2 regions of the Mycobacterium sp. ITM-2016-00317 genome follow, and region 2 is predicted to be linked to the other one. Evidence: riboswitches for the same ligand, from Rfam matches in the RefSeq annotation. Region 2 holds a riboswitch; the other holds the start of a gene.
What was found. Region 2 has a riboswitch for thiamine pyrophosphate ahead of thiO (glycine oxidase ThiO). Riboswitches for the same ligand answer to the same signal wherever they lie in the genome.
Positions count from the first base shown of each region.

Region 1 (10,229 bases), 840 kb from region 2:
CCGGGCATCGGGACTCAAGTCGTCCCCCGCCGCGGTTGCACACCAAATGCACACCGGGAGCGACGGATGAAGCGCGGGAAGAGACACGGGATGACGGCTGATCGGACGTTCTATTCGTTGATCGCCGCCGGGACCGCCCTCATCGGCTGCTGCTACGGATTCGCCCGATTCGCCTACGGGTTGTTCGTGCCCGTGTTCACCGACGAGTTCCAGTTGAGTTCCACCGTCATCGGTCTGATCGGGTCCGGCAGTTACGTGGGCTACTGCGCGGCGATCACCGTCGCACTGGTGTTCAGCGATCGGGTGGGTGCGCGCCGAATGGCCGTTGCGGCAGGAGTTGTCGCGACGGTCGGCATCGTCGTCGTCGCAGTCGCCCCCTCTGCGCCGGTCCTGGCCGCGGGCATCCTCCTGGCGGGGATGAGCACCGGCCTCGCTTCCCCGCCACTGGCCACCGCTCTCGCCCAACGCCTGAGCGCCGAGCGAGCCGACCGCGCCCAGACGATCGTCAACGCGGGCACCGGGATCGGCGTGGTGGTGTCGGGCCCGATCGCTTTTGCGTTGTTCGACCACTGGCGCGTCGCGTGGGGCACCTACGGCGTCCTCACCGTCGCGGTCACCGTGTGGGTGGCGTTCACACTCCGTAACGGACCGGCAGCGGATCGCGGCGTGCGCCGGGACCGTCGGCTTGCGCCCGGTACCGCCCGGCTGCTGACCGCCTCTGTTCTGGCCGGCCTGGGCAGCATCGCCATCTGGAACTTCGGGCGCGACCTGATCAGCACCAGCTCCGGCGGAGACGCGGTCGCGACCAGCGCCTGGATGCTGCTGGGCGCCGCCGGGATCATCGGCGCCCTCGGCGGATCCGCGGTGCAGCGGCTGGGCTTCCGTCCGACGTGGGTGGTCACCGTCTCCGCGATGTCGGCGGGCACCGCGCTGCTGGCCGTCTCTCGGGAGCACACCGCGGGTGTCCTGCTGTCGGCAGGCATGTTCGGCGCGGCCTACATCGGCCTCACCGGCCTGCTCCTGCTGTGGAGCACGCGCCTGTACCCGGATTCCGCGGCGTTCGGTGTCGGCATGTCGTTCTTCGCGATCGCCGCCGGCCAGGCGATCGGTGCACCGGTCGTCGGCGCGCTGATCCAATCGTTCGGCTATACCGCGGCATTCCTGGTGTTCGCGGTGGTCGGACTGATGCCGGCGATCTTGAGCCCTGCCTCCGCCCGCACGGCACCGGGTGCCGGCGTCACCGCCCGCCGATGAAGTCCCACGTTCCTGCGGTGACCGCGACCGCGACAGCCGCTGCCGCGATCACCGCGGCGGCGCCCAGGAGCGCCAGTTCCGGCGCGCCGAACGTCGAGGGCCGCGCCCAGGTGCGGGTCGGGTACGCGCCGAAACCCCGTGCCTCCATGGCGGTGGCCAACTTGGCCCCCCGGCGCAGCGCGAAGACCAGCAGCGCGAACGCCTGACCGAGGAACCGCCGCACCCGGGCGTGGTCGGCCACCCCGCGGGCCCGCCGCGCATGGCCCAGGTACTCCCAGTCCTGGCGCAGCAGGCCTACCGTCCGCAGCCCGGCCAGGGCACCCACGACGAATCGGGCAGGCAGCTTCAGGATCTGGCCCAGCCCGTCGGCCAGCTCGGTCGGCTGGACGTCGATGAACAGGCACACCGACGGCAATGCGATCGCCAGCACGCGCAGGAACATCGCCAGCGCGAGCTCGATGGACCCGTCGCTGACGGTGATCAGCAGGAAATGCCAGTGCACGGCGCCGCTGGGCTCACCGTAGAGCAGGTTGGTCAGCGCGGTCAGCGCCGCGGCGAGAGTGACGAACGCGCCGCGGATCGCAAAGGCACGTAACGGGATGCGCAGCGCGAGCAGCAGCGGGATCTCCAGCACCAGCGCGGTCAGCGCCGACAGCCAGTCGACGCTGAGCACCAGCGTGCCCGCGATGAGCGCCGCGGCGAGCAGCTTCGCGACCGGGTTGACGCGCACGGTCGTCATCGGTGCGCCGCCGCAGCCAGGGCGATACGCCGGTCGGCGAGGACGTCGACGAACTCGGTGTCGTGCGTGACGGCCACCACGGCGGTTCCCGCGTCGGCGAGCTCGGCCAGCAGCTGGATGAGCTCCTCCCACGTACGGCGGTCCTGCCCGAAGGTGGGTTCGTCGAGGATGACGGCGGCGGGCCGGGTCATCAGCACGGTCGCCACCGACAGCCGGCGCTTCTCGCCCCCGGACAAGGTGAACGGGCTGCGGTCGGCCAGCTGACCGAGGCGCAGCCGGTCCAGCAGATCGTCGCTCAGAGTATGGATTTCGTCGGGACTGCGCCCCAGCGCCCTGGGTCCGAGCGCAAGCTCGTCTCGGACCGTGCCGGTGAGGAACTGGTGTTCGGGATCCTGGAAGACGCTCGCGATGCGGGTCAGCAGTTCCTTGGACCGCCACCGGACCGGCTCGAGCTTCCTGGGCAACGGGGCGAACGACTCGGCGGCCCGCAGCGCTCCGCCGCGCGGTGCCAGCAGCCCGCCCAGGGTCAGCGCGAGAGCGGACTTGCCGCAGCCGTTGGGCCCGGTGACGGCGGTGACCCGGCCGCGGGGGATGTCGAAGTTCAGTCCGCTGCGCGCGACCGGTCCGCCGCGGTGGCCCACCGACAGGTCGGCGGCGGTCAGCAGCGGCTCCGGCGCGGTCTGCGGTGCCCGCCGGACAGGGGTGGCCGGCACGTCGGGTAACCAGATCCCGGACTGCACAAGGTGTTTGCGCTCGCGTGTGAGGGTCTGCTCCGGTGGACCGTCGGCGATGACGGTACCGTCTGCGCCGAGCACGACCACCCGGTCGATCACCGGCAGCCACACCTTGGTGCGGTGCTCGACGACCACCACGGTGGCGCCGGTGCGGTCGGCCGCGGCGGCGACCGCATCACGTACCTCGACGACACCGGCGGGGTCGAGGTTGGCCGTCGGTTCGTCCAGCAGGATCAGCCCGGGCTGCATGGCGAGCACGCCGGCCAGCGCCAGCCGCTGCTTCTGCCCGCCGGACAGTTTCGAAGTGTCCTGTCCAAGAGGCAGGTTCAGCCCGACAGCTTCCAGGGCGTCGGCGACGCGCGGCCAGATCCGGCTGCGCGGCACCGAGAAGTTCTCCATGCCGAACGCCAGGTCGTCACCGACCCGCGACAGGATCACCTGGGAATCCGGGTCCTGCAGGACCATTCCGATGCGGGACCGTTGCGCAGCCGGTGGCCTACCGTCGACCAGAAGCTGTCCGGCGGCATGGCCTTCGTCGGCGCTGCCGAGCAGTCCGGCGAGTCCCTGCAGCAGCGTCGACTTCCCCGAGCCGGACGGGCCCAGCAGCAGCACCCGCTCCCCCGGCTCAACGCGCAGATCGAGACCCCTTGTTGCCCATCGTTGTTGGCCCGCGTGCTGCCAGCCCCAGCCCCGGGCCTCGATCGCGGCTCCGCCGCGCGCGGGAGCCGGCTCCGGGGTCATCGGGGCCGGCGGCCCGAGACCACCCTGCCGGCGGCGAAGCGGTCGAGCGCGCCGGTCTTGGCCAGCCCCCGGACGACGAACCAGGACAGCACGCCGGCGAGGACGGCGCCGGAGATCACCGCCGAGCCGGTGTAGATCGCGGCGAACGCGGTGGTCGAGCCGGGGTACCAGAGGAACAGGTCGTTGACGGCCAGCGCCAGCCCGGCCGCTGCCCCGGCGAGGGCGGCCACCGGCAGATTCCACCTGCGGTAGAAGAAGACGGCGAACACCAGCTCGGCGCCGAGCCCCTGGACGATTCCCGATTCGATGGTCAGCACCCCCCACTGGTTGCCGACCAGGGCGGACACCGTGGCCGCGACCAGTTCGCCGTACAGCGCCGCGCCGGGTTTGCGGATCACGAGCGCGGTCAGCACACCGGCGAACAGCCACCCCGCCGGCGAGTGCCTGCAGACCGGGCAGCACTGCTCCCAGCGGCTCGGTCAGCGGATTGGACGCGACGTTCCAGAAGACGAACACCAGGCCGGCCGCGACGGCCAGGACGCTGGCGACCACGATGTCGACGACCCGCCATCGCAGCGCGGGGCTGCGGCCGGCGGCTGCGGTGTGGTCGAGATACTGCTGGTCCATGAGGACTCCTTGACTGCGGGTATGGCGGGTCCGCCCGGGGACCCGCCGAAGAATCGGGGTGCCGAGCTGCTGAGGCCGAGCTCAGGCCGGTGGTGTGTGACAGGCCGGTGTGTGAAAGGCGACGTTCACGAGCATCTCCCTACGCCGGCATTACCCGGTCAGGTTCGTACGGTCGACGGCCGGTCAGCCGTCCTCTCAGCGCACTCGGTGTGCACTCCCGTGTGGTACGTCCCCCAAGCTAGCGCAGCCGGGGCCGCCCCCGCCAGGCCGGGTCAGCGCTGCACTGTCGTCCACGTGGCGCCGTGCGCCGTCTCGGTGACGACGTAGTCGGCGCCGGAGCGGGGGGCGCACCGGGCGATGAACTCCAGTTCCTGCGCTGCCCACCGGTCCCAGTGCGGACGGTAGGTGTCGCCGTCGCGCTGCAGTGCCCGCTGCCTGCGCAGAGGCTCCGGGCTCTCGACCCAGATGCCCAGGTCGGCCAGTGCCCGGTTGTCCGGTGCCAGCGCGCCGACCCCTTCGACGATCAGTCGCCGGCCGGCGCCCACGGTGTGCCAGCCTGCCGGGGAGTCGGTCGCCCAGTCCCAGCGGCGCCACCGGCCGGGCCGCCCCTCGGCGCGTGGGCGCAGCAGTTCGTCGTGGACGTGCCGGCTGGCCCAGTTCAGCCCGTCCCAGCCCGGGTAGATGTCGTCGAGGCGAACCAGGACGCTCCCGAGCCAGCGCTGGTGCAGCCGGTCGGCCAGCGTGGACTTCCCCGATCCGGAGCGACCGTCGATCAGCACCGTGGTCATGTCCTCGGAGAGCAGGCGGCCCACCACGGCGTCGACGCTCACGAAGTCCCCTTGATCGACCGATCCACGGTCGGGTCCGCCGGCCGGGTGACACCGACCTTAGTCGCGGCGGGTCGGCTGACAGACGCCGCTCAGGAACCCACCATCATCAGACCGCCGTCCACGGCCAGGAGTTGTCCGGTGATGAATCGCGCGGCCGGACTGCTCAGAAAGAGCAGTACGGGAGCCACGTCGGTCGCCGGGTCACCCAGCCTTCCGCCGAGCGGGATGCTCATCTGCAACTGCTGGTCCATCAGCGGCGCCATGTCCGGTCCGAGGAATTCCCGCACTCGGTCCGCCCCGGGGGTCTGCACCGCAGGCGCTACGGCGTTGACCGTCACCCCGTCGTGTGCCCAGGCGCGTGCAGCCGACCTGGTCCAGGCGTGTACGGCGCCCTTGGCTGCGGCGTAGACCGCCGACATCGGACTGCCCATTGCGGCCTCGGCAGAACCGAAATTGATGATCTGGCCGCCGTTTTCGCGCATCGCGGCATAACCCGCCTGGTTGACGAAGATGGTCGACTTCAGATTCGTGGCGAGCTGCCGATCGATGTCGTCGCCGGTGAGGGAGCCGGGTACGCCCGGCTGCCAATGCCCGGCGGCGTGGATGACGACATCGAGTCCATCCAGCGTGCGTACCGCGTACCCGACCGCGTCGTCGACATCGTCGGCGTCGCGTACATCGCAGCGCCGCCAGTGGGCCGGCAAGCCCTCGGGGGGTTCGGATTGGTGATAGGTCGCGGCCACCAGCGCCTCGGCGTCGACGAGTGCGCGCACCGCCGCGGCGCCGATGCCGGTGGCGGCGCCGGTCACCAGGACCTTGCGCCCGGCCACAGACGCGCGAGGTATATCCACGACTTCCTCCCTCTCCTACGTGTGGTCAGAACGTGACGACGACCTTGTCCGCAGCACCGGGCGTGCCCGCCAGGTCGAATGCGGAGTGCACCTCCGAGAACGGGACGGTGTGGCTGACGATCACGGCGTACTTCTGCCAGTTGGTGACCAGATCTTCTGTCACTTCGAAGATCTCGTCGGGGTAGCCCATGGAGCCGACGATGGTGATCTCGTTGCTCATCACGTTGCCGAAATCGACCGGGACGGGCTCCTTGTGCACACCGACGACCCCGAGCGTGGCACCCTTCTGCGCCGCCGCCAGGGCGGTGTCGACGACGGCTTTCGCGCCGGCGGCGTCGAGGAAGATGTCGGTGCCGGCCTTTCCCGGGACGAGCGCCTGCCCCTCGCCGTGCAGCTCGATCAGCCGGGCGATCACATCGTCGTCACCCGAGTTGATCACCGCGTCGGCGCCGACTTGCAGAGCTTTATCCAGCCGTGCCGCAACGATGTCGGCCACGACGACGTGCCCGACGCCGAGCGACTTGAATGCCAGCACGGCGCCGAGACCCACCGGTCCGGCGCCGAACACGACGACTTTGTCGCCCGGCTTCGGTCGGCACTGATTGACACCGTGGCGCGCGACGGCCATCGGCTCGTTGAGCGCGGCCACCTCGAACGGGATGTGCTTCGGGATGACCTGCAGCGTGACACCGCGGACTGCGTTCTCCACCAACAGATAGTCGGCCAATGCGCCCTGCGCACCGCCGTTTCCGATGATGCCGCCCGGTGCGGCCATCGGATTGACGACGACATGGTCTCCCACGTCGATATCGTCGACATCGGCGCCGACCTCGACGACCTCCCCGGCGGGTTCATGCCCGAGTGGGGTGCTGCCCTGGCGTGGCGGGATCCCCCCGATCGCGATGTAGAACGAGTCCGATCCGCAGACGCCGCAGGCGCGCATCCGTACCAGGACGTCCCTGGATCCGACCACGGGTACGGGCGTGTCCAGCACCTGAACCGTCCCGGGCCCGGTCACCGTCGCCACCTTCACGCCGACATCGCGTCCAGGAATCCGGTCCAGTCGGGAAACATTGCGCGGTCGACGATCTCGATCCGGACACCGGAATCGTCGATGAAGTAGGCGAATGTGGTCAAGGATTCCCCCGCGGGGCGCGCTTCCAGGCGATAGCCGGCCTCTTCGAGCCGTCGGGCCGCCGCGGGCAGGTCGTCGACCCAGTAACCCAGATGGTGCGCCGCACCGGAAGCCCGCACCGTCCACACGGTACCCGGCACTTCCTGAACGATCTCCAGATGCGGCGCCTGCAACGAGTAGACGAACCGGAACGGCACCTCGACCTCCCCGTCGAGGGTCGCCACGGTCAGGGTGGCTTCGACAGGCTTGGTCCAGGTGTATCCGGCGGCAGCACTGAGCCGGGCGGCGGCCTCGCCGACATCGGGGACGACCAGACCGGTGTGGTAGAGCGCATCGGCGGTGAGCACGGCGGAGGTCACGGTCGGCCTTCCAGTTCGATGTCGAAAGTCCCGAGATAGTCGGCGAACACGGGCTTCAGCTCGTCGACGGTGAGACCGTACTGCTCGAGGCTGTAGGAGTTCACGCCGTAACGGTCCTGCGGATGCTCGGCGAGCCAGTTCTGCATCTGTGTCTCGGTTTCCGGTGTCAGCGTGTCGCCGGCCCAGTCGTACAGGCGCCGCATCACGCCCATCGGGTCGCGCATCATCTCCGAGTAGTGCATGTGGAAGAAGCGGTCGTCGCCGATGCGCTCGCGCGCACGCAGCGGCCGCTCGACATGCTCGGCCATCTGTGCCTTCACGTAGCGCCCTACGTCGTGCAGGTCGAGGGCCTCGGCGTGGTGGGTCATGCTCTTCGGCAGCTTCAACAGATTGCCCAGGGATCCGGTGGCTTTGTACGGGTCGCGGTGGGCCCAGACCAGCCGGGCGTCCGGAAAAACCTTCAGCAGCGCGTCGATATGCACGGAGTGCGACGGCATCTTCAGGCTCCAGATGCCCGGGGCGGTCGATTGCAGCACCTGCAGATAGCGCTTCTGGTACTCGTAGGTCGTGACCATGTCCGCCTCGGCGAACAGCCACTCGTAGTACCTCGAGGTGTGCAGGAATGCGTCCCACGACAGCGCTTTGAAGTCCTGATTGTGGATGAACATGTCCTCGGTGGGGCCGTCGGCGTCTTCCCAATGTGGCAAAGGGACTTTCGCGGCGGTGACCATCTCCAGCATCTTGCGCTGCTCGTCGAGCAGGTCCAGACACCGTTGATCGGTGCGTAGCGTCTCGGTGGGCGCGGGCGGGACGGGCCGCATGCACTGCCAGAGCAGCAGCGACCGCCGGGCGGGATCCTGATCGAGCAGATAGCTGACCACGGTCGTGCCTGTGCGAGGCATGCCCAGCACGAACAACGGTCTCTCCACGGGCGCGTCGAGCAGCTCGGGATGAGTTTCGATGTACTCGTGGACCTGGAGCCGGCGCGCGAGGGCGTCGGCGCAGTCGTTGAGTATGCGCTCACGCCCAGACGGCGTGAATGCCGCCGAGGTATTGACCTCGTCGACGACGATCTCCAGGCCCTCCCGCCAGGAGCCCGAATCGATCTCGCACAGGCCGGTGCGCTCGACCGCGATGTCCAGGACATCTTCGGCCGTTGCGACAGCGTCGAATTCGCTCATCTGGTACCCCTCAGACCGTCAGGTATCCGCCGTCTACGGCGACGGTGGTGCCGGTGATGTAGCGCGCGGAGTCGGTGCACAGGAACAGCACCGCCGGTGAGATCTCCTCGGGCATGCCCATCCGTCCCATCGGGGTGTGCCGCATCTCCGGCTCCAGCGCTTCGGGGATGTCGAGGATCGGGTGGGTCATCCTGGTGTCGATGAGCCCGGGGGCGACGGCGTTGACGCGGATCCCGTCGTCGACCCAACGCCGGGACAGGTTCCTGGTGAATGCGACCATGCCGGCTTTCGACGAGCTGTAGGCCGGCACCGCCACCGCGGAGACGAACGCCGACATCGAGATGATGTTGACGACGCTGCTGCCGCCCGCGGCACGGCCCGCCTTCAGACGGTCGTGACATGCCATGGTCAGCCGCATGTGGGCGAACATGTTGACCATGACCGACCCGGCGTATCCGTCGGGGTCCCACTCGTCTTTGTGCGCGGCGTAGGGGCCGCCGGCGTTGTTGACCAACACATCGAGGTCGCCCAGCGAGTCCGCCAGTGCATCGATCGACTCGGTATCGGCGGCTTGGCACTGGCGGTAGGTCAACCCGCTGAGATCGGTCTCCGGATAGTCGGCGGCCGAAGAGCGCGTCCCTGTGACGGTCACCGCCGCGCCGGCGCGGGCGAAGTCCGAGGCGATGGCGTTGCCGATTCCGCTGGTTCCCCCGGTCACCAGAACGTTGGCGCCGGTGAAGTCGAACGCGACACAGTTCACGACGAGCTCCTCAGTTGGTTGATGGAATGGGTGAGCCAGGCCTTCTCCCAGAAGTTGCCGGTCCCGGCCAGCAGCGCCTCGTGTGCCTCGACAGCCGTGTCGCGGGCAGCGCGGTTATCCGGTTCGGCGCTCAGCACGACGTCGGTGAGGTGCAGTGCCTGCACCGGTTTCCCGTCGGCGATGTGCTTGCGTGCGGCCTCGGTCAGCGCGTCGGCGCCTGCGGCGGCCACCACGTCGGCGGCGACGGACGACGCTGCGACGCCGTAGAGTTCGGTGGTCGAGCGATGCCGGAACCAGCCCGCGTACATCTCCCAGATCGCCCGTACATTCCACGACGTCTTGCCGTACCCTTCGCCGACGTCGAGGTGATCGGGCACACGGATCTCGTGCATCGCGGTGTAGAGATCCTTTCCACCGCTCATGTAGTCGATGACCTGATCGTGGACGGCCTGCATCGCATCGCGCATCGCGGTGATCTCCTCGGCGATGCGGTCGGCACCCTCGATCGGGTCGAAGTGCCCGGTGATCAGCCGGCGCGGCTGCAACTCCAGGACCGTGTTGAGCGACTCGATGTAGCGGACCGGGTCGCGGTAGCGATCGCCACGGATGGTCATCAAGTTCGGCACGTGGCCGAACAGCGGACCGAAGAGATTGCCAGTGAACACAATCCGGCTCTGCGGCAGCCACACCACCAGCGAGTCGGTGGTCTCGCCGCCCGGCGTCGACAGCAGCTGGATACGGCGGCCGGCAAGCGTCAACTCGTGACGATGCTCGAAGATGGTCGTCGGTTCGGGAAACGAGAAGTCGATCGTGCTGGGATCGATCTCTTTGAGAGCTTCGACGACGCGGTCGGTGAACTTCTGAAAGGCGAACGCGGTCTTGGGGGCTCGATAGCCGCCGAGTCGCAACGTATCGTCGCGCCAGTACCGGTAATCGGCGTGCATGATCACCTCGGTGTCCGGTTCACGCAGCGCGTAGACGCCCCCGAAGTGATCTGCGTGGCCCTGGGTGACGATGA
Region 1 covers NZ_CP134399.1:5,863,364-5,873,592, forward strand. Annotated here, with positions in the region: gene C6A87_RS28140 (MFS transporter) at 91-1,254, shown strand; gene C6A87_RS28145 (energy-coupling factor transporter transmembrane component T) at 1,238-1,993, opposite strand; gene C6A87_RS28150 (ABC transporter ATP-binding protein) at 1,990-3,468, opposite strand; partial or broken gene C6A87_RS28155 (ECF transporter S component) at 3,465-4,095, opposite strand; TPP riboswitch at 4,215-4,326, opposite strand; gene C6A87_RS28160 (AAA family ATPase) at 4,368-4,925, opposite strand; gene C6A87_RS28165 (SDR family oxidoreductase) at 5,015-5,776, opposite strand; gene C6A87_RS28170 (zinc-binding dehydrogenase) at 5,802-6,809, opposite strand; gene C6A87_RS28175 (VOC family protein) at 6,806-7,270, opposite strand; gene C6A87_RS28180 (sulfotransferase) at 7,267-8,451, opposite strand; gene C6A87_RS28185 (SDR family oxidoreductase) at 8,462-9,211, opposite strand; gene C6A87_RS28190 (alkyl sulfatase dimerization domain-containing protein) at 9,208-10,229, opposite strand, start outside.
Region 1: it holds a riboswitch for thiamine pyrophosphate, as region 2 does, so the genes downstream of both, C6A87_RS28155 (ECF transporter S component) here and thiO (glycine oxidase ThiO) in region 2, are expected to answer to the same signal.

Region 2 (10,229 bases):
CAGTGCCGCCGCGATGCCGAGCCGCTGGCTCATGCCCAGCGACAGCGTGGCGGCGCGCGAGTCCGCGACCGAGGCCAGTCCGACCATGCCGAGGACCTCGTCGGCCCGGGCGGCGGAGATCCGGTTGGCGGCGGCCATCCACCGCAGATGGTTGCGCGCCGTGCGGTTCGGGTGCACCTGCCGGGCGTCGAGCAGTGCGCCGACCGTGCGCAGCGGGTCCCTCAGCTGTCGGTAGCTGCGCCCGTCGATGGTGGCGCTGCCCGAGGTGGGGTGGTCGAGTCCGAGGATCATCCGCATCGTGGTGGTCTTGCCCGCGCCGTTGGGCCCGAGGAATCCGGTCACCCGGCCGGGTTCGATCGTGCAGGTCAATCCGTCCACGGCGCGGAACGATCCGCGGCCCGACCGGAAAACCTTTGTCAGGGCGGTCAGTTCGATCATGTCCGGACCGCCGCCAGCACCAGGTCGGCGACCGCGCGCATCCCGTCGGCATTGGGGTGCAGCGGTGCGGGCCTGCCCGGGACCGGGACGCCGAACCTGGTGGTCCAGGGTCGCGTGGACCAGGCGTGGTGCTCCCGGCTGGCCTCGGCGGCACGCACCAGGCCGCACCCGGTCTCCTGCGCGGCGTCGGCGGTCAGCTGCGCCAGCGTGGCGGCCACGTGCCTGCCGAGCGTCAGGTCGGCGCCGCGCAGCGGGGGCGCCTCCCCGTCGGCGGGCAGCAGTGTCAGGTAGTCGACGAACAGCACGGTGGCCTGCGGTGCGCGCCGCCGGATCTCGCGCCCCACCTCGATCAGCGCGCCGCCCACCGTCGCCAGCGCCAGATAGCGGGCCGACGGGTCGAGCAGCTCGCGCAACCGGCCGCCCAGCAGTGGCACCGACCGCAGCGCGCGCGGCAGTCCGGCCGCGAACAGCATCGGGACGTAGCCGACGTCGTTGCCGCCGATCGTCACCGTCACCAGCGTCTCGGTGCCGTCGAGCGCGCTGATCTGCGGTGGCGCGCCGCGCTGGGAGTCGCGCAGCACGTGCGCGGTCGTCGCGCCCGAGAACGTGACGTCGACGAGGTCGAGGCCCAGTGCGTCGGCGACCAGGTGGGGGTAGTTGCGGGCGGAGCGGCCTGCTGCCCGTGGTGAGCCCGCCACCCGCGGCGTGATGCCCGGGCCTGCGGCCATCGAACTGCCCAGGGCCACATATCTGTTCACAGGGCGGGACTGGATGCTTGGGCCCAGAACCTCTTCGGGATGCGGCCGGCGTGGCGGGCCAGGTGGCCGGCCCGGACGGCGGCGGCCATCGCCGCGGCCATCGCCGGCGGATCCGCGGCCCGGGTCACGGCGCTGGCCAGCAGCACCGCGTCACAGCCCAGTTCCATGGCCAGCGCGGCGTCGCTGGCCGTGCCGATGCCGGCGTCCAGGATCACCGGCACGTTCGCCTGGTCGACGATCATCTCGATGTTGTGCGGGTTGGCGATGCCCAGGCCGGTGCCGATCGGTGAGCCCAGCGGCATCACCACCGCGCAGCCGGTGTCCTCCAGCCGCCGCGCGAGCACCGGGTCGTCGTTGGTGTAGGGCAGCACCACGAACCCGTCGTCGACGAGTTGTTCTGCGGCTCTGACCAATTCGACGGCGTCGGGCAGCAGGGTGCGTTCGTCGGCGATCACTTCGAGCTTGACCCAGTTGGTCTGCAGCGCCTCGCGGGCCAGCTGCGCGGTCATCACCGCCTCGGCGGCGCCGCGGCATCCGGCCGTGTTGGGCAGCGGCGTGATGCCCAGCCGGCTCAGCAGCTCCAGCACCCCGGTGCGGCCGTCGGCGTCGACGCGGCGCATCGCCACCGTGGTCATCTCGGTCCCCGACGCGATCAGCGCCGCCTCCAGCACGGCGAGGTTCGCGGCGCCGCCGGTCCCCAGAACCAGTCGCGACCCGAACTCGCGGCCGGCGATGCTGAGCTTGTCAGCCACCCTGCACCGCCGTGACGACCTCGACCTTGGCGCCGTCGGTCAGCGCGGTGTCCCACTCCGACCGCGGGATCACCGACCAGTCCACCGCGACCGCGATCCCCTTCTCCGGGAAGCCCAGGCCGTCGAGCAGCGCGGCGATCGTCGTGCGCTCCTCGACCTCGACCGCTTCGTCGTTGACCGTCACCTTCATCGGACCAGCGCTCCTTCCAGTTCGGCGGCGATCGTCTGCGCCGTCCACGGCGCCAACAGGAAACCCGACCGGCCGTGCCCGGCGGCGACCAGTGTGCGCTCGTCGAGCCTGCCGACCAACGGGAGGTTGTCCGGCGTCATCGGGCGCAGGCCGCGCGGCCTCGGCCAGCTCGTACTCCCCCAGCGCAGGCATCACCGCGCACGCGTCGTCGAGCAGGTCCCGTACCCCGCTGACCGTGGTCGCGGTGTCGCGGCCGTGTTCGTACTGCGTCGCGCCGACCACGACGCCGTCGGCGCGCGGCACCACGTAGACCTGGCGGCCGTGCACCCGCGCGCGCACCACCCGCCGCGGGGCGGGCAGGCAGCCGCGGCGCCACCGCAGCCGCAGCACCTCGCCTTTGACGGGGCGTACCGGCAACCCGGGCCACAGCGTGGGGGCATCGATGCCGTTGGCGATCACCACGGTGTCGGCGTCGCCGGTCTCGGACAGGTCGGACACCGGCGGCGCCCACCGGGCACCGAGCCGTTCACACTGGGCGGCCAGCGCGGCGACCACCGCGCGGTTGTCGACGGCCAGTTCGGTCTCGGCCAGGAAGCCGTGCCGGATGCCCTGGGCGAGAAGGGGTTCGATATCGCGGGCGGTGCTGGTCGGGCTCACCGGGTGGCCCTGCCCGGACAACCATTCGGCGACGGTCCGCAGGTCGGCGGCGTCGGCCCGGTCGACGGCCACCACCAGTGACTGGCGCGCGGTGACCACCTCGGCGGGCAATCCGTCCAGGAACCCGTCGTGCCACAGCCGCAGCGACTCCAGGCCGATCCGCAGCAGCTGCTCCTCGCCGGGCCAGCCCTCGCTGTGCGGGGCGAGCATGCCGCCGGCCACCCACGACGCGCCGGCCGCATCGGCCCGGTGCACCCGCACGCTCCAGCCGTCCTGCAGTGCGCGCCGGGCCACCGAGAGGCCGATGACACCGCCGCCGACGACCGCGACCGTTCCGCGCGTCGGCGCAGGCGACTGGGGGGACATCGCGGGCTAACTCCCTTCGCCGGCATGACCCGGATCAGGTGTGACGGTAAGAGTCGGCCGGACTCACTCTCAGTCCCCGTTCCCGGGACTCCCGTGTGGTCGGCTACCAGCCTACGTCGCGACGGCGCTAGCGTTCGAGGGTGCGTGAACCCCGTCTAGCGAGCGCCTCGCTCTACCTGTGCACCGACGCCCGCCGCGAGCGTGGCGACCTCGCCGAGTTCGCCGACGCGGCGTTGGCCGGCGGCGTCGACATCATCCAGCTCCGCGACAAGGGCTCCGCCGGGGAACAGCAGTTCGGCCCGCTGGAGGCGCGCGACGAGATCGCCGCACTGGAGGTTCTCGGCGACGCCGCCCGCAGGCACGGCGCGCTGTTCGCGGTCAACGACCGCGCCGACGTCGCGCGCGCGGGCGGGGCCGACGTGCTGCACCTGGGTCAGGACGACCTGCCGCTGACCGTGGCGCGGGAGATCGTCGGCCGCCGCGTGGTGGGCCGCTCGACGCACGACCTGGAGCAGGTCCGGGCCGCGGTCGCCGAGGACGTCGACTACTTCTGTGTGGGGCCGTGCTGGCCGACGCCGACGAAACCGGGCCGGGCCGCGCCGGGGCTGGAGCTGGTGCGCGCCGCCGCGGCGCTGGGCACCGACAAGCCGTGGTTCGCGATCGGCGGCATCGACGCCGACCGGCTGCCGGAGGTCCTGGCGGCCGGGGCGCGGCGGGTGGTGGTGGTGCGGGCGATCACCGCGGCCGACGATCCGAAGGCGGCGGCCCGACAGCTCGCCGGGATGCTCAGCTCGGCGGGTTGACCAGCAGCGGGATCGCGGCCGTGACCTCGCGCAGACGGTCCCAGCTGGCGGCGAAACCGGGGTGCAGCGGCAGGTCCGCGACCTCGTCCTCGGCGACCCAGCGCAGCTCGGCGCTCTCCCGGTTGGGCACGGTGTCCAATTCCACCGACGCGTCGGCGATCACCGTGGTGTAGGTCCACCCGGACACCTCGGCGGTGACCACCGTGGTCCGCACGGTCACCTGCTCCGCCGTCAGCCCCGCTTCCTCTTCGGCCTCGCGCACCGCGGCCTGCTCGGCGGTCTCGTGACTGTCGCGGGCGCCGCCCGGCAGCCCCCAGGTGCCGCCCTGGTGGCTCCACGGCGCGCGGTGCTGGAGCAGCACGGCGGCCGATCCGTCGGGCCGCGGCGCGCGCAGCAACAGGCCCGCGGCGCCGTGCCGGCCCCAGTAGGCATTGCCCGCCGCCGACACCACCCAGCCGTCCCCGTCTCCGCGCACGCGTTCAGGATAGGGAACGCGCCGACATTCGGGGCACCTGAATCCCCGCATGCCGCACCGTCAGCTCTTAGACTTCCCTCATAGAATCCGTCCGTAGCTAGAGTTTGCAGAAGACCGACCGCCGAACAGACCGAGACCAGGATGAGGTCCGCCCAGACGTGACTGTGGAGTTGGCGCACCCCTCGACCGAGCCTCTGGCGTCGCGGTCGCCGACAACCGCGGCGCATCCGCGGTGGTGGTTCCTCTGGACCACGCCCGGACGGATCCTGACGATCGGGCTGGTGCTCGCCGCGCTGGTGGTGGCCAGCGCCTTCGCGACCTCGACCACCATCAACGACCGGCAGAACGCGCTGACCACCGTGCTGGACCACACCGAGCCGCTGTCGTTCGCCGCGGGGCAGCTCTACACCACACTCTCGGTCGCCGACGCGGCCGCGGCGACCGCGTTCATCGCCGGTTCGGAACCGCGCGCGGTGCGCCAGCGCTACGAGCAGGCGATCACCGACGCGTCCGTCGCGGTGACGCGGGCGTCGAGCGGCCTGACCGAGGAGTCACTGGTGCAGCTGCTGGGCCGGATCAACGCCCGGCTGGCGGTGTACACCGGGCTGGTCGAGACGGCAAGGACGAACAACCGGGCGGGCAATCCGGTCGGCTCGTCGTACCTGTCCGAGGCGTCGGCGCTGATGCAGCAGCAGATCCTGCCCGACGCCCAGCGGCTGTACGAGGAGACCTCGGCACGGGTGGACGCCGAGACCACCGCATCCACCAGGATCCCGACGCCGGTGATCCTGGTGGTGGTCGCGACTCTGCTGTTCGGTGTGTTCGCCAACCGCTGGCTGGCCAAGCGCACCCGGCGCCGCGTCAACGTCGGCTTCGTCGCCGGCGGGATGGCGGTGCTGATCATGCTGATCTGGGTGGGCACGGCGCTGGTGATCTCCACCTCGGACAGCCGCAGCGCCAAGGAGACCGCCGCCGAGTCGCTGAAGACGGTGACGACGCTGGCGATCACCGCGCAGCAGGCGCGCGCCGACGAGACGCTGTCGCTGATCCGCCGCGGCGACGAGGATGTCCGTAAGCAGTCCTACTACCAGCGCATCGAGGAGATGAAGCAGCAGCTCGCCCGCTACCTGGCCCGTGACGACGCAATCGACAAGTCCGACCTGTCCGACGCGGACGCGCTGCTGGACCGGTGGCGGGCGGCCGACGACCGGATCTCGGCCTACATCGCGGTCGGCAACTACCAGGCGGCGACGCAGGTGGCGCTGGGCACCGGCGAGGACGACTCCACCCCCGCGTTCAACAAGCTCGACGAGGCGCTGAGTAAGGGCATCGAGCAGAGCCGGACGCAGCTGCGCAACGAGATCGTCAACGCCCGGCGGGTGCTGTCCGGTTCGACGGTGGGCGCCGCGGCGCTGTCGATCATGGCGGCCGTGGCGGTGGCGCTGGGGATCTGGCCGAGATTGAGCGAGTACCGGTGATGAGCGCTTGCGCGAAGAACAGACAGCCGGTGATGAGCGCTCGCGCGAAGAACAGATGGCCGCTGATGGAAAAGATCTGGGCCGCATTGCTCGCCGGGGTGCTGTTGCTGGCCGGGTGTTCGGAGACGTCACCGGTGGTGACCACGCCGAGCGTCGTGCTCGCCCCGCCCACGCCTGCGGGGTTCGAGGAACTGCCCCCCGAATCGGCACGCCCGCCGTCGGCGGCCGGCAAGGACTGCGATCCCCGGGTGAGCCTGCGTCCGTTCGACAACGAGGAGGACGCGGCGAAGGCGGTGGCCAACATCAAGGCCCGCGGCCGCCTCATCGTCGGCCTGGACATCGGCAGCAACCTGTTCAGCTTCCGTGATCCGATCACCGGCGAGATCACCGGTTTCGACGTCGACATCGCCGGCGAGATCGCCCGCGACATCTTCGGCACCCCGTCGCAGGTGGAGTACCGCATCCTGGCGTCGTCGGACCGGATCGCCGCGTTGCAGAACGACGACGTGGACGTGGTGGTGAAGACCATGACGATCACGTGTGAGCGCAAGAAGCTGGTCAACTTCTCCACCGCGTATCTGACCGCCAACCAGCGCATCCTCGCGCCGCGAGATTCGAACATCCGGCAGTCGGCGGACCTGTCGGGTAGGCGTGTGTGCGTGGCCAAGGGCACCACGTCGCTGGAGCGTATCCAGCAGATCACCCCGCCGCCGCTGATCGTCGGCGTGGTGACCTGGGCGGACTGCCTGGTGGCCCTGCAACAGCGGCAGGTCGAGGCGGTCAGCACCGACGACGCGATCCTGGCCGGGCTGGTGTCGCAGGACCCGTACCTGCACATCGTCGGCCCGTCGATGAACGAGGAGCTCTACGGCATCGGCATCAACCGGGAGAACACCGGCCTGGTCCGCTTCGTCAACGGCACGCTGCAGCGCATCCGCCGCGACGGCACGTGGAACACGTTGTACCGCAAGTGGTTGACCGTCCTGGGGCCCGCGCCGACGCCTCCCGTCGCGAGGTATGCCGACTGATGGACGAACGCGAACACCTCGACACCGGCGACGACCCCGGTACCCAGCCGGCGAGCTTCGCCGATCTCGCCGAAGACACGATGTCGACGATGCGGCCGATGGCCACCCAGGCGGTGTTCCGGCCCAACTTCTTCGACGACGACGACGAGGACCACGACGCGGGGTTCCACACCGGCGACACGGTGCCGCAGTTGAGCACCACCGTCACCCGGCACATGTCCCCGACCCGAAGGCTCGGCGGCGGGCTGGTCGAGATCCCGCGGGTGCGGGCCCGGGATCCGTTGGCGGCGTTGATGACCGACCCGGTGGTGGCGGAGTCCAAACGCTTCTGCTGGAACTGCGGCAGGCCGGTGGGCCGCTCCAGCGCGGACGGCAAGGCACTGTCCGAGGGCTGGTGCCCGCACTGCGGCAGCGCGTACTCCTTTCTTCCGCAACTCAATGTCGGCGACATCGTCGCCGACCAGTACGAGATCAAGGGGTGCATCGCCCACGGCGGGCTGGGCTGGGTGTATCTGGCGTTCGACAAGAACGTCAACGACCGGCCGGTGGTGCTGAAGGGACTCGTACACTCCGGCGATGCGGAGGCCCAGGCGATCGCGATGGCCGAGCGCCAGTTCCTGGCCGAGGTGACCCATCCCGGGATCGTGAAGATCTACAACTTCGTCGAGCACGACGACAAGCACGGCAATCCGGTCGGCTACATCGTCATGGAGTACGTGGGCGGAACGTCGCTCAAGCAGGCCACCCACGACCGCAAGCGCGACCGCTCGCTGCTGCCGGTGGCCGAGGCGATCGGCTACATGCTCGAGATCCTGCCCGCGCTCGGCTATCTGCACTCGCTCGGGCTGGTGTACAACGACCTCAAACCCGAGAACCTGATGGTCACCGAGGACCAGCTCAAGCTGATCGACCTCGGGGCGGTCTCGCGGATCAACTCGTTCGGTTACCTGTACGGCACACCGGGATTCCAGGCGCCGGAGATCGTGCGCACCGGCCCCACGGTCGCGACCGACATCTACACGGTGGGCCGCACCCTGGCGGCGATGACCCTGAAGCTGCGCACCCGGCGCGGGCGTTACGTCGACGGACTGCCCGAGGACGACCCGGTGCTGGCCGAGTACGACTCGTTCGGCAGACTGCTGCGCCGCGCGATCGACCCCGACCCGAGGCGCCGGTTCCAGACCGCCGAGGAGATGTCCAGCCAGCTGATGGGCGTGCTGCGCGAGGTGGTGGCCAAGGACACCGGGGTGCCGCGGCCGGGCCTGTCGACCACGTTCAGCCCGTCGCGTTCGACGTTCGGGGTGGACCTGCTCGTCGCGCACACCGACGTTTACCTCGACGGTCAGGTGCACTCGGAGAAGCTGACCGCGCAGGAGATCGTGCGGGCGCTGCAGGTGCCGCTGGTCGACCCGACCGACGTCGGCGCCGCGGTGCTGTCGGCGACGGTGCTCAGCGAGCCCGTGCAGACGCTGGACTCGCTGCGCGCGGCGCGGCACGGCGCGCTGGACTCCGAGGGCATCGACCTGACGCAGTCGGTGGAACTGCCGCTGATGGAGGTGCGGGCGCTGCTGGACCTCGGCGACGTCGCCAAGGCCACCCGGAAGCTCGACGAACTCGCCGCTCGGGTGGGCTGGCGATGGCGACTGGTCTGGTTCCGCGCCGTCTCGGAGCTGTTGACCGCCGACTATGACGCCGCCACAAAGCATTTCACCGAGGTGCTGGACACGCTGCCCGGTGAGCTGGCTCCGAAGCTGGCGCTGGCCGCCACCGCCGAGTTGGCCGGCACCGCCGACGAAGGCAAGTTCTACGACACCGTCTGGTCCACCGACCGCGGCGTGATCTCCGCCGGATTCGGGCTCGCGCGCGCCCAATCGGCCGCCGGAGACCGCGACGCTGCCGTCCGCACACTCGACCAAGTACCCGCCACCTCAAGGCATTTCACGACGGCCAGGCTGACCAGCGCGGTGACGCTGCTGTCCGGCCGGTCGAGCAGCGAGATCACCGAACGGCAAATCCGCGACGCCGCGCGCCGGGTCGAGGCGCTGCCCGACACCGAGCCGCGGGTGCTGCAGATCCGCGCGCTGGTGCTGGGCACCGCGATGGACTGGCTCGCCGACAACACCGCCAGCACCAACCACATCCTGGGCTTCCCGTTCACCGAGCACGGTCTGCAACTCGGCGTCGAGGCGTCGCTGCGCAGCCTGGCCCGGGTGGCGCCCACCCAGGCCCACCGCTATGCGCTGGTGGACCTGGCCAACAGCGTCCGGCCGATGTCGACGTTCTGACCGGCAAACAACGGATTTCGTTGCTGGACACCCCTGGACCGCCCCGGCGGCACCCGGTCGTGCCGGCGTTGCCCGGACATACCGCCAAACGCGCTGGTGAACGTACATACATGTGATTCAAAACGTTTTATGGTCACACCACGGATTCCGTAGTATCGTGTCGCACATCACAAGGTGACGTCATCGGCGCAGCTTTGAGACACTAGGGCCCGATCCCCTGACCTCACCCGAAACGAATTTCACGGTGCCTCCTGACTTCGTTTAGGGAGTCCATATGTCCATTACCGATCCCCTGCCGGCCCCCAGCACGCAGCGGGTCTTCCGGCCGGATCCGAACTCGTTCGGTCTTCGCGAGGAACACCATCGCGCGACGTTCGCCGCCTGCCTACTTCCGCCGTCGACCGTGCTGGTGACAGTCCACGGCGAGGTCGACGCGAACAACGGCACGGCCCTGGCCCGCTACGTGGAGAAGCGGCTGGGCGGCGCCCACAAGGTGATCCTCGACCTGCAGACCGTCGAGTTCTTCGCCGCGTCGGGATTCGCCGCACTGTCCAACGTGAACGTGGTCTGCGCCCGCGGCGGCGTTCGCTGGAGCCTGCTCGCGGGAACTCAGGTGCGCCGGCTGCTGTCGATCTGCGACCCGCAGCGCGAGCTACCCGTCGCCGAGCCCGGCGGCAAGTACGCGCGCACACGCGCGGGCGATCGCCAACTCCTCGTTGGTGGGTACAACTAGGACGGTGATCGGGGCCCCGTCCGGGGAGATCCGCCTGGCCGTTCTGGCCGGGCTCTCGTTGAGGTGCTCGTCGAGTTCGATGCCGAACGCGGTAAGCCCCGACAGCGCGTCGCGCCGGACCTCCGCGTCGTTCTCGCCGACCCCGGCGGTGAAGGTGATGACGTCGGCCGAGCCGAGCACCGCCAGGTAGGCGCCGATGTATTTGCGCAGCCGGTGGATGTACACGTCGTAGGCCAATTGGGCTGCGGCGTCGCCGGATTCGATCT
Region 2 covers NZ_CP134399.1:639,501-649,729, reverse strand. Annotated here, with positions in the region: gene C6A87_RS03085 (ATP-binding cassette domain-containing protein) at 1-438, opposite strand, end outside; gene C6A87_RS03080 (SGNH/GDSL hydrolase family protein) at 435-1,196, opposite strand; gene C6A87_RS03075 (thiazole synthase) at 1,193-1,948, opposite strand; gene thiS (sulfur carrier protein ThiS) at 1,941-2,138, opposite strand; partial or broken gene thiO (glycine oxidase ThiO) at 2,135-3,161, opposite strand; TPP riboswitch at 3,156-3,266, opposite strand; gene thiE (thiamine phosphate synthase) at 3,302-3,964, shown strand; gene C6A87_RS03055 (NUDIX domain-containing protein) at 3,948-4,439, opposite strand; gene glnX (protein kinase G-activating protein GlnX) at 4,598-5,917, shown strand; gene C6A87_RS03045 (glutamate ABC transporter substrate-binding protein) at 5,950-6,945, shown strand; gene C6A87_RS03040 (serine/threonine-protein kinase PknG) at 6,945-9,230, shown strand; gene C6A87_RS03035 (STAS domain-containing protein) at 9,505-9,963, shown strand; gene C6A87_RS03030 (acetate kinase) at 9,883-10,229, opposite strand, start outside.